One region of the Ruegeria sp. N11 genome, then DNA from elsewhere that is predicted to be linked to it. Evidence: riboswitches for the same ligand, from Rfam matches in the RefSeq annotation. Region 1 holds a riboswitch; each other region holds the start of a gene.
The links. Region 1 has a riboswitch for cobalamin ahead of ACR0J8_RS20915 (DUF1636 domain-containing protein). Riboswitches for the same ligand answer to the same signal wherever they lie in the genome.
Positions count from the first base shown of each region.

Region 2: it holds a riboswitch for cobalamin, as region 1 does, so the genes downstream of both, ACR0J8_RS02650 (hypothetical protein) here and ACR0J8_RS20915 (DUF1636 domain-containing protein) in region 1, are expected to answer to the same signal.
Region 3: it holds a riboswitch for cobalamin, as region 1 does, so the genes downstream of both, ACR0J8_RS11530 (DUF4198 domain-containing protein) here and ACR0J8_RS20915 (DUF1636 domain-containing protein) in region 1, are expected to answer to the same signal.

Region 1 covers NZ_JBQFLX010000025.1:2,758-6,921, reverse strand. Annotated here, with positions in the region: gene cobN (cobaltochelatase subunit CobN) at 1-585, opposite strand, end outside; gene cobW (cobalamin biosynthesis protein CobW) at 589-1,644, opposite strand; gene ACR0J8_RS20915 (DUF1636 domain-containing protein) at 1,641-2,021, opposite strand; cobalamin riboswitch at 2,116-2,323, opposite strand; gene ACR0J8_RS20910 (hypothetical protein) at 2,811-3,146, shown strand; gene ACR0J8_RS20905 (YybH family protein) at 3,318-3,824, opposite strand; gene ACR0J8_RS20900 (LysR substrate-binding domain-containing protein) at 4,092-4,164, shown strand, end outside.
Region 2 covers NZ_JBQFLX010000002.1:143,981-148,144, reverse strand. Annotated here, with positions in the region: gene ACR0J8_RS02660 (DNA polymerase III subunit gamma/tau) at 1-1,350, opposite strand, end outside; gene ACR0J8_RS02655 (protein-tyrosine phosphatase family protein) at 1,521-2,024, shown strand; gene ACR0J8_RS02650 (hypothetical protein) at 2,026-2,433, opposite strand; cobalamin riboswitch at 2,521-2,741, opposite strand; gene ACR0J8_RS02645 (alpha/beta hydrolase family protein) at 2,907-3,815, shown strand; RNA gene ffs (signal recognition particle sRNA small type) at 3,815-3,913, opposite strand; gene ACR0J8_RS02635 (bifunctional 2',3'-cyclic-nucleotide 2'-phosphodiesterase/3'-nucleotidase) at 3,953-4,164, opposite strand, start outside.
Region 3 covers NZ_JBQFLX010000009.1:125,851-130,014, forward strand. Annotated here, with positions in the region: gene ACR0J8_RS11520 (winged helix-turn-helix domain-containing protein) at 1-497, opposite strand, end outside; gene ACR0J8_RS11525 (LacI family DNA-binding transcriptional regulator) at 502-1,527, opposite strand; cobalamin riboswitch at 1,886-2,085, shown strand; gene ACR0J8_RS11530 (DUF4198 domain-containing protein) at 2,215-3,000, shown strand; gene cbiM (cobalt transporter CbiM) at 3,007-3,618, shown strand; gene ACR0J8_RS11540 (cobalt ABC transporter permease) at 3,615-4,164, shown strand, end outside.

The sequences.
Region 1 (4,164 bases):
TGCGGTTTCGACCGGGGTTACGCCGCGGTCAGGGCACCAAACACCGCATTCCGGAAGGGTTTTGGCCCCCATCACCGGCCCGGCATAAAGACCTGCCGCCAATGCCATCTGCGCCAAAGCGGCCTGCGCCGCGACCTCGCCGCCGGTGTCGCACAGATGCGCCAGTCGCCGCAGGGTCGAGACGGGCAGGGTGGAATAGTCGTCCAGCCGGGTATCCTCACGCCCGTCGGCAGGCAGAACCGCCAGCGCGATGCCTTTGGCCTGCGCCAGCGCAAGAACCTGCTGCAGCCCGTATGACCAGTAAGGCACCCCACCAATCAGGCGGATCAGGATACCTTTTGCGCCGTCAAGCGTCTGTTCCACATATGTGTCAACGGACAGAGGGTGTTTCAGCGCCGTCAGATTGGCCAAACGCATCGTCGGCATTCGCCCTTCCGGCCCACCGCCGCGATGCCAGCCTGCCGCGAAAGCACCGAGATCACTGTCCGAAAAGGACAACATCACCAGATCCGCCGGGCTCTGGCCCAGATCGGTCGGGGTCTCGGTTTCTTCAAGCCCGTGGCTTTCGCGGAAGACGACGTGCATGGCTTACTCGGCGGCCTCGGTCACACCCACGAGGATATCCCGGATTTCGGCCTCTTTGATGTCGTCGTGCTCGGCAATGACCACAAGACGCGAGCGGCGCTCCTCGCCGGGTTCCCAGGGGCGGTCGTACTGATGACGCACCCGGGCACCGACAGCCTGAACCAGCAGACGCATCGGTTTGCCGGCAACTGCCGCATAGCCCTTGACGCGCAGGATGTTCAATTCCCTGGCCAGACGTTCGATCTTGGCAACCAGATCGAGTGGATCGCTTTGCTCCGGCAGTTCGACGATGATGCTTTCGAAGTCGTCATGTTCGTGGTCGTGATGACCGTCGTGATGCGACGGACGCGCGTCCATGTCATCCTCGGCTGCAGCTTCCAGACCGAGCACGACGCGGACGTCTACGACGCCTTCGGCAACCTCTACGACGGGCAGCGGGCGCGGGGCCTCGGCTGCGATGACCTCTTTGGCTTTGGCAACACCCTCTGGCCCTGCCAGATCGGGCTTGGTCAGCAGGATGATATCGGCGCAGGATATCTGATCCTCGAACACCTCGGAAAGAGGCGTTTCGTGGTCGATCGAGTCATCGGCCAGGCGCTGGGCATCCACCGCCTCGACGTTCGGAGCGAAGCGACCTGCCGCGACCGCCTCGGCATCGGCCAGAGCGATCACGCCGTCCACAGTGATTTTCGAGCGGATATCGGGCCAGTCAAAGGCTTTCAGCAGCGGCTTGGGCAGGGCGAGGCCGGAGGTTTCGATCAGAATGTGATCGGGGCGCGGGTCCAGCGCCATCAGCGCTTCGATGGTCGGAATGAAATCATCGGCCACGGTGCAGCAGATGCAGCCGTTTGCCAGTTCCATGATGTTCTCTGCCGGACAATCGGGAATGGCGCAGGATTTCAGAATATCGCCGTCGACGCCCACGTCGCCGAATTCATTGACCACGACCGCCAGACGTTTGCCCTGCGGGTTCTGCATCAGGTGCTTGACCAGCGTTGTCTTCCCTGAGCCCAGAAAGCCGGTGATCACAGTGACGGGAAGTTTCTCAAGAGTGCTCATTTCAGGGCTCCAATCGGGGGAATGCGGGAGGCGCAGTTTTTGCGGAAATGTTCGGGGCGCTCACGCCATTTGACCAAGCCGTCCTCGGTCGCCAGATATTTGGTCGCACCGTCGACAATGACGTCAACGTGTTCGGCTTCGTTCAGGTTCTCATAGACAAAGGTCCAGCGACCCGGTCCACCGCGCAGCACGATCGAGCAGCCCTGATCGCAGTTCGACAGGCATTCGACGGGTTTCAGCGTGATGCCTTCGGGCAGGTCGGCCTGTTGCAGCGCTTTGTGCAGCAATGTGCCGGGGCGTTTTTCATCATCCTCGACGGGCAGTCCACGGCGGCACGTGGTACAGACCAGCAACTCGACTGGTGCGGTCTCGGTCATGTCTCTCATCCCCCCAAATCCTCTTCGCGGGGGACGGGGTTTCATGCGGGCCACGCGTCTGCACATGGACCCGACACCGGAACACCCCGCCCGGTTTCTTCTTCGGGTGCTGGCAGGTCTCCCGGCTTGCGGATGTCAGAGGCTTGCTCTGGCAGATGTCCCGCCTTCCCGGCCTTTCGGCCAGTGGCTATGGGCACCCTCTCCGGTCACGGTCGCGGGGGCGGCTGCGTTTGACGGAAAAACCGCTGACGCATTCCCTTTTCATCCATCCAGGGATGGACACCAACGGGTCGGACATGCGGCACAGGCGGGGGACTTGTCAAGCTTCAGGATGCGCGGTTTTGCCGCCGGAAGGGAAAAGCGACCTGAGGTGGTCACTCAGCGGCATCGCCGGGCGCTTGCTGCGCCGGAAATCCTGCGTGATTGAGGGGTTCAGTGTGATGTTCGCTGATTTTGGAAGGGGTCGGCGGGACCCGGCCAGGCGGGGCAGATTCGGCTTCAGAGCCACTGGGGCAGGCCGTGTGTGGACGTTGCGGCGACCAATCGACCGTCATCTCCGAGCATCGCTAAACCGAGGGATTGGGGTTTCGTTGATTAAGTAGCCGCCGTTCCGACCGGCTCGGGGTACTCCATTTCAGTATTCGCGCAAGACCCGGCAAAAACGACCGCTTCGAGATCGAATCTGATGGCCGTCTTGCCGTGCACAGAGTAGCCAGAATTTTTGCAAAATTATGCCTCAAACTGTCCTTAGCGGGCGTCGGCGAACAGAATATGCCAGGAAACAAAAAAATGAAAAAGTTAGCAGCTTTTCTTGTGTTCTTACCCGTCGCTGCAGTTGCGGAAGACCGGGTGTTCGAGTGTGAAGCGCCGGATGCAAAATATCCGGAAATGGCGGCCACGCTGGTCAAATACGAAGGCCAGAACAAAGGGCATATTACCATTGGTGATATTGACAATAAGGCTGAGGTGTATCCCGGCCTCGACACCCTGACTTACCTGTATATCGGTGACGGCTTTACCCTGAATTACAACGTGAATCTCAAGACTGGCACGTTTGACTATTCGGCTTCGGGCAGCAAATCCGGATGGGGCAAAGGCAGCTGCAAGGAAGTTGTGGCCCAGTAATTCGCTAATGCCCGGTCTGCGGGTTGGGCCTTTCGGTTGCCGAGAAAAGTACTTGCCTGGTTCCGTCCTGAGGCCAATGTAGTTGGCCGTGGACGGAACCCGGTTAAAAGCGGCCGATCCAGTATGTGTCCAAGCCATCTGGGCGGCGTGCCAACCAATCAAATCTTTTGATCAGCAAGGTTCGGCACGCCCCGAACACGCGGGCGCGATTGATCTGCCGGCGCTGAAGGTATTCGCGTTGGACCAGATATCCCGCGCCACGCGCCATGTTCCGTCATCTTCGAGATGGTAGATATTGATGCCATGGCCCGTGGAAACAGTGGCAGGGCCCGGGTCACGCGGAACATCGGTGGCGGTAAACTCATAACGCTCAAACGCCCAGTCCGCCGCCACAACAAATTCCAGCGATTGCTTTTTCCAACTGGTGTGAACGGCGTCGAAATACCCGCGCACCCAAGGCCCGACCTTGGCTTTGCCTTCCATAACAGGCGCACCGGGTGCGATGAAGACCACGTCATCAGTGACCGTCTCAAGGAATTGATCCAGTTTGTTCGAGTTGATCGCTGCAAGATACGCTACGTGTGCGGCTTGCGGAGTGTCGGCTCTGGTGTCGGGCAGCGCCGGTGTCGCGATAGCCAACCCTATTCCAGTAAAAAGCATGGTTATCCTGATAGTCATATCGGCCTCCAAGCATTTGCGGCGATTGGACCTTGCCGGTTGTTCAAACCCGCCTATCAACGCAAAACGCATTGCAGGACGATCGTATTGCAACGCAATTCGACAGGCTTTTAGGGCAATCGCAATTTCAGATAGCTACACCACTGATTGTTCAACTCGTATCGGGTGTATTTCTCGACAATAGTTACGTTTGGTGTACCTTGCGAGGCAGGAAAAAATAGCAATCATTAAGTATTTCTACTGAATGACCTTATTGACTGGCATAAGTTGCCGCCGCTTTCGACCCTCAGGGCGTTTGAGGCGACCGGCCGTTTAGGCGGCTATTCTGCTGCGGCGCGTT
Region 2 (4,164 bases), on a different contig from region 1:
ATGTTCGAAGGTCGGATAGCGCGCCAGAGCGGTTTGGACGTCCTGTGCCAGGGCCGCAGTCGGCGCGCCGGCAGGGCCATGCGGAGCGGAAACGTAGGAAGACCTTGCCGATGCCTGAGGTTGTACCGGGGCGTGCGAGGGTACGGCCATGCCGCCACCGGGGCCTCCGTTCGGCGTGGGTGGAGGTGCGTCCTGCAAACGTTTGATCAGTTCTTCCGGGCTTGGCAGGTCGGCCACATGGGTCAGCCGAATGACGGCCATTTCCGCTGCCATCATGGCGTTTGGCGCGGCTGAGACCTCTTCGAGTGCTTTCAGCAACATCTGCCACATGCGGGTCAGAACGCGCATCGGCAGGGCTTCGGCCATTTGCTGACCGCGTGCGCGTTCGTCGGGCGAAACGGTCGGGTCCTCGGCGGCGTCCGGCGTGATTTTGACCACGGACACCCAATGGGTGATTTCGGCCAGATCGCGCAGCACGGCAAGCGGATCGGCACCCTCGGCGTACTGAGCGCTGAGCTCTGTCAGAGCCCCCGCCGCGTCGCCCCGCAGGATCATGTCCATAAGGTCCAGGACGCGGCCCCGGTCCGCCAGGCCCAACATCGCCCGGACCTGATCGGCACTGGTTTCCCCGGCCCCGTGCGAGATCGCCTGATCCAGCAGCGAAGTTGCATCACGCGCCGAACCTTCGGCCGCTCGGGTGATCAGCGCCAGTGCGTCTTCTGCGATCTGGGCGCCCTCGGCGGCGGCGATCTTGTTCAGAAGACCGATCATGTCCTCGGGTTCGATCCGGCGCAGGTCGAAGCGTTGGCAGCGCGACAGGACCGTCACCGGAACCTTGCGGATTTCCGTCGTGGCGAAGATGAATTTCACATGCTCGGGCGGTTCTTCAAGCGTCTTGAGCAACGCGTTGAACGCGCTGGTCGAAAGCATGTGAACCTCGTCGATGATATAGATCTTGTAGCGTGCGCTGGCTGCACGATAGCGGACGCTGTCGATGATTTCGCGGATGTCGTTCACGCCCGTGCGGCTGGCCGCGTCCATCTCCATCACGTCGACATGGCGGCCTTCCATGATCGCCACGCAATGTTCGCATTGGCCGCAGGGTTCGGTCGTCGGTTTGCCGTCGCCATCGGGGCCGATGCAGTTCATGCCCTTGGCGATGATCCGCGCCGTTGTCGTTTTGCCGGTGCCGCGGATGCCGGTCATGATGAAGGCCTGCGCGATCCGGTCTGCCTCGAACGCGTTTTTCAGGGTGCGCACCATGGCATCCTGACCAACCAGGTCGGCAAAGGTTTCCGGGCGGTATTTGCGGGCAAGAACCTGATAAGCGGGGCGTGGCGAGTCGGTCATTTCTGCTCTGTCGGATTCGTATCAGAAGTGCAGCGTAGAGTGCGCCGCCGCCTGCGTCCACAGCCGGTTCGCGAAATTCATTTGGGAATGCTTCGGGATGCGCGTAAAAATGAAGGCGAAAGCATTTTTGACCGGATTCTTGTGCGTAACGATTAAGGAGGGCGCGTTGCATGTCTCAGATGATTATTCATGCGCTGCAGGTCGGAGGAGGTACTCTGGCCCTGACATCAATGCCGGGGCGCGGGGGTAAATATGCCCAGGACCTGAATGCGATTTCCGACTGGAAGCCAGGTCTTGTCATTTCAATGACGACCGAAGTCGAGATGCTGCAGGACGGCGCGCGTGACTTCGGAACCGACATTCAGGCGCGCGCCTGCCGCTGGGTCCATCTGCCGGTCGAAGATTTCGGTGCACCCCCCGACGCCGTGACCGCGCGCTGGCCCGATGTAAGCGCGGCCGTCCGCCATGCCCTGTCAGGGGGCGGGCGCATTCTGGTGCATTGCCGGGGCGGCTGTGGCCGGTCCGGAATGGTGGTGTTGCGCCTGATGGTCGAATGTGGCGAGCAACCGGGTGCAGCCCTGAAACGGTTGAGGGCGGTGCGGCCCTGTGCGGTTGAAACAGATGCACAACTGGCATGGGCCACGCAATTGATTCCGGCCAGCGCGGACCCGTAGGTCAGGCCGACAAATGTCCGGCCTGGGCCGCTACTTGGCGACCTGCCAGGGCCGAAGCTTCAAGCATGGCGCAGGGCGGGTCCGACAGAATTGCGGACGGCAGCGCACGGAACTCTGCGCAGAACATCATGTCTGCATAATCCTCCAACCTGTCGCCCGGAGTTTCCTCATTCGTTCCGCAAAACACCCGGATTTTGTCTGGCCGCGCGTGGAACCGGGCCATGCACCCTTCGGGGCAATGGGCAAGCTCGCTGCTGCCTTCAATGGCGAATTGCGGGGTTGCGGCCGGGCCGGCGCTTGCCACGGCGCGCGTCAGAGCCCGCGCCATTTGCGCCAGTGCCGGACAGGGTTTGCCGGTGCGCTGGCACACAGTGGCAGAAAATTCGTGTGTCCTTGTCTTCCAGATCATAATGCGCCCTCCGCGCGCGGCGCGGGGCAAGGATCAGGTGTGACGGGGCTATGCCATCAGGACCTGCCCGGACACCCCGCCCGAGTTTCGGTTTCAGTATCGATGGCAGGTCTCCTGACTTGCGGGTCATCGCTTTGCCGACCTTCCCAGCCTTTCGGCCAGTGGTGTTTCGGCATTGCTCACCGCTTACAGTTGCGGGGGCAGTCTCGGCCTTGGTTCCTTCCGGCAATGCCAGACAGAACCGCACCGTGTTCCCTTTTCATCCCGGCCCCGGAAAGGGCGCGGAAACCATCGCCTCATCGCTAGCGGTTGCGGGGTCCCCGAGTCAAGCGCATTGCGCGGGCCGAGGCATTTGGTCCGATGCGTGGTCGGGAAAGCGGACGTTTGGTCATGTTTGCACCGGGTTGACTTGAGCGGGCGACTGGCCTGACAGATAGGTGAACTGAACTGTTCAGTTGAGAGCGGAGCATGAGATGTTGGACATACAGGAACAGGTCTTGACCGAAGACATACGATTTCCCGCCGGGACGGCTATGCTGTCGGGTCGTCTGTACCTGCCTGTTGCAGCGCCTGATATCGTAGTTGTTCTGAACAGCGCGACCGGCGTTCCCCAGGACTATTATCAGCATTTTGCCCGGTGGCTGGCGGAAGAGCAGGGCATTGCCTGTCTGACCTATGATTACCGCGATTTCGGAAAATCGCTATCGGGGCGTTTGAAGGATTCGCGTGTCACCATGTTCGATTGGGCGCTGATCGATATTCCCGCGGCCCGGGCCGAGATGCGGCGGCGATTCCCAAGTGCGCGGCAGTGGACCATTGGTCATTCGCTGGGGGGTATGCTTGGGCCATTGCAATCGGATGTGGATCAGATCGACCGGATGATTTGTGTGTGTTCCGGCCTGGTTACGTTGTCGGATCATCCCTGGCCCTACCGGGGGCTGGCCGGAATCTTCTGGTACGGGCATGCGCCTTTTGCAGTACATATGCTGGGGTATCTGCCCGGCAAGGCCATTGGGTTTGGTTCGGACCTGCCGTCAAAGGTCTACTGGCAATGGCGAAAATGGTGCACCTCGCCGAACAGCTATCTGCCTGAAATTGGCCAAGGCCTGCCCGCAGTGACCTGGTCGCGGGCCGGTGGTCCGGTTGACCTGTTTGCGATTTCGGACGACCAGATGGTGCCTGAAAATGCGGTCCGGAGGCTGGCCGAGCTATACGGCCCGGACGCCAACCGTCATGTGCTTGAACCAAAGGATTTCGGGCTGAAATCCATTGGCCACATTGGTGTTTTTGCGCGCAAAAACAAAGCGGTCTGGCCGAGGCTGATCGAGTCTGCGGAGCAGCAAGTCCGTTCCGACCGGAAAGATGTGACGATTGCGGGATGAAGTGAGAGGTTGGACATCGACCCAAGCGGGGCTCGTTGTGGCTGCTTCCTTCCGGACCTGACCAGGTTGGCGAGGCGCTCGCCCGCGCCAACCTCTCAATCGTCGATATAGGGAAGTTGCGCCAGGAAGACAACCCGTCAGAGTGACAGTCTGATCCGCAGAAAGCCTTCCGGGTCATGCCCCAGCACATGCGGATCGTATGCGTCCAGTTCGGAGAGATGCGCCCTTGCTCCCGGCCCGGTTTTCAGAATCGAAGCGTGGCCGGGAAGCCGGACAAGGCTGAAGGGGAAGGGCGCAGATTGCATCGGGTCGCCCGGTAATCCCCCCGAAAGATAGTCGCGCAGGACGT
Region 3 (4,164 bases), on a different contig from region 1:
GCGGTTTTGGACGGGTGCCAGTCCCACCAGCCGCCCGATCCTTTCTTTTCGTCCTTTCCCACATCGGACGAGGATACCGGACCGTGATCGCGGATGTGCAGCAGAACCGAGGCGAACTGTTGTTCAAATCCATCCCGCCGCCAATTCTTCCAGCGGGCTTTCAACAAATCGGCGTCGCGCTGAAAGCGCAGGTGCCAATGCCGGTAGAACTCCATCGGAATGACGGCGGCGTCATGTGTCCAATGCTCGAACAGCGCCCTGTCCCGTTCATACAGGCGCTTCAGATGTGTGCTGCGATAGGTGGGCCTGCGCGAAAACAGGATCATGTCATGGGCGCGGGCCACAGTGTTGATACTGTCCAGCTGAACAAAACCAAGCCGTCGGATCAGGTCCAGAAGATCCGCGCCCTTTGCGCTGCCCGACGGGGTTTCGGACAGCAAGTGACGATCCATGAACACCGCACGGGCTGTCCGGTTGTCCAGTTTCGGCAGTGCCAAGACTCTAACGCCGCTTCAGTGTGTCGCCGTAGCTGATTTTTGGCGTCAGGGTTACGCGGGTTTCAATCTCGGCTTCCGGGTCGGCCAGCTGTGCCGCGATGATCCCTGCGGCCTGGCGGCCGATTTCCAGCCGGCAGGCATCCATGGTTGCCAGTTTGCGGGGCAGACCTTGCAGCAGTTCGACATTGTTGAACCCCGCCAACCCGATCTGACCAGGGATGTCGATCCCCTGATCCAGCAGGTACAACAGCCCGCCAGCGCCGATCATATCATTGGAATAATACAGAAAATCCAGTTCCGGCGATCGTTCCAGCATCGCCTGCGTCATCTCGCGCCCCTTGGCCAGTGCCGACCCGCCCGAGTAGAACTCGCGGTCCTCGATCTCGATCCCGTGTTTGCCCAGAACCTCGGTAAAGCCCTCGAAACGTTTGCGCGCGCGGTGGTCCAAAGGCATCTTGGTCCCCATGAAACCGATATGCTGGTATCCGGCCTTCAGAATGGCCTGCGCCATTTCACGGCCGGCACGGCGGTGTGAAATGCCGACCATCGCATCCACGGGTTTGCCGTCGGTATCCATGATTTCGACCACCGGAATGCCCGCGGAATCCAGCATCGCCCGGGCCGCTTCCGTGTGTTCCAGGCCTGCGATGATCACGCCCGAAGGCCGCCACGAGAGCATCTCGTAAAGGACCTTTTCCTCTTTTTCCGGCAAATAATCGGTCACGCCGACCACTGGCTGCAATTCGGTGTCTTCCAGAACCTGATTGATGCCGGTCAGGACCTCGGGGAAGACCATGTTGGACAGTGAGGGGATGATGACCGCAACCAGATTGACCCGGCTGGATGCCAGCGCACCCGCAATTTTGTTGGGCACGTATCCCAGCTCTTTTGCGGCGGCCAGAACCCGTGTTCGGGTCGCATCCGATACATCACCCCGATTGCGCAGGACCCTGCTGACCGTCATTTCGGATACCCCCGACGCTTCCGAGACATCGCGAAGGGTGAGCGGGCGTTTTGTTTCTGTGGTCACGAGGCACCTGCACTGTTGTTTTGCCCGATGGTAGCGTGAACACGGCGACAAGTACAACAACTCTGCTTCTGCATCGGGCGCTGGGCCGGTCGGACCTTTTGTGCATCGGAGCGACCCTACATATTTGTAACGAGTTCAATTAAACACGCGAGTCAACGCCCGCAGTTTCAGGCCTAAAAATCTCAAGTCCGCGAACTGAACCGACGACTATTGAACACATAAAGAGATCTAGGAAAACACACACACTCGCGGTGGCGCATACCAAACCGCGTAGCAAGCGCGAACATGCAATTTCTGATTTCGCAAATGGCCCATGCAACGCCGCAATCAATTGTTGACCGTGTCTTACATATTCTGGCATGAACGCGCCATGTTCGGTTCCGGGGACATCTTCGGAAGCAATAGGGAATGCAGTGCGGCACATTTTGCCAACTCTGCAACTGCCCCCGCAACTGTAGGCGGCGAGCGCGGCTGATAATGCCACTGGGGTATCCCGGGAAGGTTAGTTTAGCGCTTTGACCCGCAAGTCAGGAGACCTGCCGAACATGCGCCCTTGGAAGGGGCGTTCATCATCGGCGACGGGGTGTGCGCCGGATCTGTTTGCCCGACAAGGCAGATGGCTTCGCGTTCCCCATCGTCAAAGCAGAATTGTTCCGGGGAAGGCGCGACGTGAGAAGGACTCGATTTGTGAAAAAACTGCTGGTGGCTGCAACGGCTGCTTTGGCGATGCCTGCATTGGCGCAGGCCCATTTCCTGCTGGAATATACCGACGACACGATGATCGAACGCCCCGGTGACGTTCCGGTCAAACTGGTTTTCTGGCACCCGTTTGAAGCTGGTCACGTGATGACCCTGGAAAAACCGGAAGAATTCTTTGTGATCCACAACGGTGAAAAAACCGATCTGATGGGTACGCTGCAAGAAACCACCTTTGAAGGACCGGACAACATTGCCAAAGCGTTCCTGGGCTCGATTCCGGTGAAGCGCTCGGGTGACTATGTGGTGGTTACAGTTCCTGCGCCTTACTACGAAGAATCCGAGGATATCTATATCCAGCAGATCACCAAGGCTTACCTCAACCGAAACGAACTGCCGACCGATTGGGATCAGCCGCAGGGGCTGGCCGCCGAGATTCTGCCGCTGAACAAGCCTTACAACATCATCGCCGGGTCAACCTTTACCGGTCGCGTGTTGAGCGAGGGACAGCCCGTCGCCGGCGCAAAAATCGAAATCGAGTACATCGCCGCAGCACCGGACATGACCGGCACCGGCGCGAAGGACGCCACCGTGTCCCCATTGCCGGGCGGCGCGTTGGTCGCGATTTCGGATGACAACGGATATTTCACTTTTGGTGTGCCAAAAGCCGGGTACTGGGGCTTCGCCGCTTTGGGCGTGGGCCCGGAAACCGAGCATGAAGGCAAAGAGCTGAGCCAGGATGCGGTCATCTGGATCCGCGCCTGGGATCTGGAGTAAGCCTGAATGCACATCGTCGACGGAGCCCTTTCCAACCCTGTCGTGATCGGCGGTGCGGTCGCCGCGGCTGGCGGGATCGCATTGGGCCTGAAATCGCTGGATCTGGATCGCATTCCCACGGCGGGCGTGTTGTCGGCCAGCTTTTTTGTCGCCTCGCTGATCCATGTGCCGATTGGCCCGTCGTCTGTGCATTTGATTCTGAACGGTCTGGCCGGGCTTCTGCTCGGCTGGGCCGCCTTTCCGGCCCTTTTTGTCGGCTTGCTGCTGCAGGCCGTGTTCTTTGGTTTTGGCGGATTGACCGTGCTGGGGATCAACACGGTGAATATCGCCCTTCCGGCGGTGCTGACCTGGATGATCTTTGGTCGCCTGATCGCACGTGGCTCACCTGTTCAGGGGGCGATCTGGGGCGGAATTGGCGGCGCGTTTTCGATCGCGGCCACAACGGCTTTCGTCGCGGTTTCGCTGGCGCTGTCCGGCGATGAGTTCCTGCCCGCTGCCAAGCTTGTCTTTTTCGCCCACATTCCCGTCATGGCTATCGAGGCCGTGCTGACAGGTTTTGCCGTTCTTCTGGCCCGCAAGGTCAAACCGGAACTTTTTGTAAAGGTTGCGTCCACATGAAACAGTTGATCCTTGTTTGTACGCTTGCTCTCGCCCCGCTCCCGGCTCTTGCGCATAAGGTTATTGCAGGCGTTTTTCCGGCAGGCGACGCAATCGAAGGCGAGCTGGGGTTTTCCAATGGCGATATGGCCGCAGACCAGGAAGTCATCGTCTATGGCCCCGATGGCTCTGAACTGGGACGCACAGTAACCGATACGGACGGTTTCTTTCTCTACAGCCCGACCAAAGCTGTGACTCATACATTCAAGGCAGATCTGGGTGCAGGGCACGTCGCCGAAGTTGCCATGCCGGCCGACGAAGTGGCCGAAATCATGGGGGTCGAAGCCGAGCTTTCTGAAACAGCCACGCCGGTTGCATCTGCGGATGGCGCGGCAGCGGTGACAGTGGCCTCGCTCTCGGATGAGGAACGAGCGGCCATCGCCAAAGCGGTGCGCGACGAAACCCGCCCACTGCGGCGCGAGATCGCCGCCTATCGCGAGCACAATGATCTGCAGAACATCTTGGGTGGTATTGGCTATATCATTGGTCTGTTCGGCATCGGCTTTT